DNA from 2 places in the Agromyces atrinae genome. Region 1 is predicted to be linked to the other one. Evidence: riboswitches for the same ligand, from Rfam matches in the RefSeq annotation. Region 1 holds a riboswitch; the other holds the start of a gene.
What was found. Region 1 has a riboswitch for thiamine pyrophosphate ahead of BJ972_RS14400 (MFS transporter). Riboswitches for the same ligand answer to the same signal wherever they lie in the genome.
Positions count from the first base shown of each region.

Region 1 (2,382 bases):
ACGACGACTCCGACGATGAGCGCCGCGTCGCCCGAGTCGAGCACGAGGAAGAGCGGGGCCGCGAGCAGACCGAGAGCGAGGAGGCCGCCGACGACGAGCCGGATTGCACCGATGCGGTCGCCGATCGCACCCCACACCGGGCAGAGCACCGCGGCGACCGTCGACCCGACGAGGAGTGCGGTGAGCGTGACTCCCGAGTCGAGACCGACCGTCGTGACCGCGTAGCTCAGGCAGAACACCGAGATGACGTAAAAGCTCGTGTTCTGGCCGACGCGCACGAGGAAGACCGCGATGACGTTGCGCGGCCGACGCAGCACGGTCGTGAGTGGTTGCCGTGCGCGTTCGTCGCGGTCGCGCACCGCGAGGAACTCGGGCGACTCGCTCACCCGACGTCGGAGGTAGAGCCCGACGGCGACGAGGGCGATGCTCGCGAGGAACGGCAGTCGCCACCCCCACGAGAGGAGCGCATCATCGTCGAGCGTCGCCGCGAGTACGACGAAGGCGAGGTTGCCGAGCAGCAGGCCGATGTAGACCGAACTCGAGATGAACGCGCCGCGGAAGCCGCGGCGGTCGGGCGAATGCTCGAGCGTCAGGATCACCGCGCCGCTCCACTCGCCGCCCGTCGCCGCACCCTGGGCGAGGCGGAGGATGACGAGGAGGACCGGGGCGACGGGGCCGACCTGATCGTGCGTCGGCAGCAGACCGATGAGGGCTGTCGCGCCACCCATGACGATGAGCGTCGCCACGAGGGTGCGCTGTCGACCGTACCGATCGCCGACGTAGGCGCAGATCAGTCCGCCGATCGGGCGCGCGATGAAGCCCGTTGCGAAGACTGCGAACGACAGGAGCATGCCCGCGACCGGATCGTCGCCGGGGAAGAACAGCGTCGGGAAGACGAGCGCCGCGGCGAGTCCGTAGAGGAAGAAGTCGTACCACTCGAGCATCGTGCCGAGCGTCGCCGCGGCGAGCGCCCGTCGGGGTTCTCGGGCGGGTGGTGGTGCTGTCGGCGATGCATCCGTCTGTGCATCGGCATGGTGGGCAGGGTCGATCGATAGACGTGCGCGCACGCGACATCCCTTCGCTAGTCCGAACTAGATCAGGTTCGACGGGTGTGATCTCAGCCGCGCAGTGCGGCACCCCGTGTCACTCGTGGCGAGTCTAGCCAGTCGGGTCAGTCAGCGAAGTAGAGGTGCGCGTGCAGGGAGCACGCGGGATTCCAGCCCGCGCCGCACCGCGGGCAGGCCGCGTCGTCGGCGAGGGCGCGCTGGTAGACGTCGGTGCTGAGCTCTGAACCGCACGCTCCGCAGAGGATGCCCGGCTCGTCGCGGCGATCGCGCGGCCGCACGATGACGGCATGGCCGGCGCTCTCGTCGTGGCACTCGAAGCACGGGTAGTACGTGTCGCAGCACACGAACTTGATCGCGACGACGTCGAGCGGTGTCGCGTAGTGGGCGCACCGCGTCTCGTCGTCGACCGTGCGACCGAGCACGACCGGCCGGGTCACGGGCGACTCACCAGGGGAGTCACCAGGCGATGAGGTGCGTCGGCTCGAGCACGATGACGCTCGAGTACTTCTCCGACATGGTCTCGGCGGTGAGCTTCAGTTCGGCGAGACCGTGCTCGTACTTCGCGCCGTACCGGTCGCCGATCTCGGCGAGCCACTCGCTCGCCGAGCGCTCTGAGATGCGGGCCACACCCTGCAGCACCGTCAGCTGCTCGTGGTCGTCGCCGGCCTCGAGGTGGGCGAGCGCGTGCTCGTTCTCGCGCAGGTTCTTGACCTTCGCGGTCGCCGGCTCGGAGAAGATCACGACGGCGCCGTCGTGCCACAGGAACCAGACGGGCACGGCGTGCGGAAATCCGTTGCGCCCGATCGTCGTGATCCAGATGATCTGCTCGCTCTCGAGGCGTGCGAGTGAACGCGCGTGGACGTCGTTCGCGGTGTCCCAGGTGAATCGCTCGGTCATGATCTCCCCATCTCCGCCGGCTCGTGCGCGGCTCATCCCACGCTAGCCGGGGCGGCTGGCACTCGGCTCATGCCCGTCTATCGCGAAGCGACGGCGAAGAGGAGCAGCCCGACCAGGACTCCGAGCAGCGTGACGGGCACGGTGCGCACGACGATGTTGGTGAGGAGCGCGCGGCGGCGGAGACCGCGGTCGTCGACGCGCGGCGGTGGCTCGACGACGTCATCGCGCAACAGGGGCATGCGCACGATCATAACTGTAAGCGTTTGCATGTCACGACACGCGATCGGGTGTCATCCGTCACCGTGCCCGCCGCACGACGAACGCCCGGCCGACGGATCGACCGGGCGTTCGTGGGTGAGACTAGGCGGTTGCCGCCGCGCGCTTCGGCAGCACCCAGCCGGGACGCACGAAGTGGCAC
Region 1 is NZ_JACCBI010000001.1:3,107,776-3,110,157, forward strand. Features, by position in the region: gene BJ972_RS14400 (MFS transporter) at 1-1,067, opposite strand, end outside; TPP riboswitch at 1,057-1,151, opposite strand; gene BJ972_RS14405 (CHY zinc finger protein) at 1,172-1,504, opposite strand; gene BJ972_RS14410 (pyridoxamine 5'-phosphate oxidase family protein) at 1,524-1,964, opposite strand; gene BJ972_RS14415 (hypothetical protein) at 2,042-2,203, opposite strand; gene msrA (peptide-methionine (S)-S-oxide reductase MsrA) at 2,325-2,382, opposite strand, start outside.

Region 2 (2,382 bases), 2.0 Mb from region 1:
GTCATGAGGTCGACCCACACGGGCGTGCGGTGCTCGACGACGATGAGCGTCGCCTCCGTCTGGGCGACGACGCGCGCGACGGCATCCCGTACCTCCTCGACGCCGACGGGGTCGAGGTTGGCAGTGGGCTCGTCGAGGAGCAGGAGCGACGGCTGCATCGCGAGCACGCCCGCGAGGGCCAGCCGCTGCTTCTGCCCTCCCGACAGACGACGCGTCTCGTGGTCGAGCGGGAGATCGAGGCCGACGGAATCGAGAGCGTGCGACACGCGGCGCCAGATCTCGTCGCGCGCGACGCCGAGGTTCTCGCACCCGAACGCGACGTCGTCGCCGACCCGCGCGAGCACGACCTGCGAGTCGGGGTCCTGGAGGACCAGTCCGATCCGCCCCCTCTGCTCTTCGGGTCGGCGACCGTCGACGACGAGCTCGCCGGCGGTCTCGCCCTCGTCGGCACCGCCGAGGAGCCCGGCGAGACCACTCAGCAGAGTGGACTTGCCGGACCCCGACGCCCCGAGGAGGAGCACCCGCTCCCCCGGCTCGATCGTGACGCTGACGTCACGCACGGCCCAGCGTTTCCGCCCGGCGTGCCGCCAGCCCCACCCGGAGGCCGTGATGCGTGCCCCGCCCGACATGCGCTCAGACCTCCCGGCGCGATTCCCTGCCGACGGCGAACCGGCTGAGAGCGCCCGTCGCGGCGAGGGCCTTCACGAGGAACCAGCCGAGCACACCGGCGAGTACGACGCCCGAGACGATGAGCGAGACGAAGTAGATGATGTTGAACTCGACGCTCTTCTCGATGTTGCCGAAGAGGAAGAACTCGAGGATCCACGCACCGGCGGCCGCACCGGCACCCGCGAGCGCCGCGGTGACGATCCCGAATCGACGGTAGGCGAACGCCGCGAAGACGAGTTCGGCACCGAGACCCTGGGCGAGACCCGAGTAGACCGTCGAGATACCCCAGACGTTGCCGATGAGCGCGGAGACGATCGCCGCGAGCAGTTCGACGAGGAGAGCCGCGCCGGGCTTGCGGATGACGAGACCGCCGACGACACCGGCGAGAAGCCAGATGCCGACTGCCGTGCCGCCGAAACCGGGCGTGACGGCGTCAGCGGCCTGGAACCAGAGATAGCCGATGGAGTTCCAGGCCCAGAAGACGAGACCCAGTGCGACGCCGAGCACGGCGGCGATGACGATGTCGATGACGCGCCAGCCGAACAGGTCGGAAGCCGACCGCTTCGGCGCCGGAGCGCTCGTACCTGGAGTGGTGATGGCAGAACTGTGCACGTGACGTGCCCCTCTCGAAAGGATGGATAGGGCACGGGTGTGAGATTGTCAGACTCCCTGCGCTGGCATGATCCAGATCAGGTTCGACGGTCGAAGGTTGAGAACCTTCCTCTCAGCCCGGCTCACCGGACTCCCGTGTTCGAGACGAGTATAGACCCGCCGCTACTTCTTGGCGGCGCGGATGACGCGCGCGAGGGCCCGACCGGCGACGCAGACGAACGGGATTCCGACGACGAGCACCGTGATGATGTTCGGTTCGAAGCGCAGGTCTCCTCCGCGCGACACGTACGCGCCGATGGGAACGGAGGCTCCGCCGCCACCGCCGCCCTCGCTGCGGTCGTCGGTCTCGTCGCTCGTACCGACGCCGAAGCCGTAGTGCGTGTACGCCACGGGGATGATCGTCGTGCCGTCGACCTCGACGGGGTCGCCGTAGACGGCCTTCACGCCGAATCCGCTGAATCTGTCTGCAAGGGTCTCAATGATGGAGGGCATCCTTCCACGCTAGCCGCGCCAGAGCCCCGCCGATAGCCCGCCCGGTTCATTCCAGGAAAGGATCACGCCGCTTCGAGCTCTCGACGCGCCCGCCGCGGTCGCGACCGAGCAGGGCCGCGGGGGTGACGCTGCCCTTTCCGTATCGGCTCACGACGTCGTCGATCGTGCGTTCGGCGTCGCGCCAGTCGTCGTCCGGGTCCCACAGTGCCGCACTGAAGCCGGGTTCGGCGAGGTTCTCGGCCCGCACGCCGATGAGTCTCACGCGCTCGCCCGCGGCGCCGAGCGCCTCGTACGCGGCGACGGCCTCCTCGTAGATGCGTCGCCCGACGTCGGTCGGCTCACCGAGGGTGCGGGAACGCGTGACGGTGCGGAAGTCGGTGTAGCGGAGCTTCAGCACGACCGTGCGACCGAGCAGTCCCGCTCGCCGCAGTCGCACGGCGACATCCTCCGACTGGCGGAGAAGTGCGCGACGGATGTCGACGGGATCGGTGACGTCGTGGGTGAACGTGACCTCGTGGCCGATGCTCTTCTCCTCGCGCGTCGTCGATACGTCGCGCGGATCGATGCCGCGCGAGAGCCGAGCGAGCTTCTGCGCGAGCGCGGGCCCGA
Region 2 is NZ_JACCBI010000001.1:1,083,771-1,086,152, forward strand. Features, by position in the region: gene BJ972_RS05290 (ABC transporter ATP-binding protein) at 1-629, opposite strand, end outside; gene BJ972_RS05295 (ECF transporter S component) at 634-1,281, opposite strand; TPP riboswitch at 1,319-1,428, opposite strand; gene BJ972_RS05300 (spore germination protein GerW family protein) at 1,444-1,773, opposite strand; gene BJ972_RS05305 (DNA polymerase IV) at 1,820-2,382, opposite strand, start outside.
Region 2: another riboswitch for thiamine pyrophosphate. It lies ahead of BJ972_RS05295 (ECF transporter S component); the one in region 1 lies ahead of BJ972_RS14400 (MFS transporter).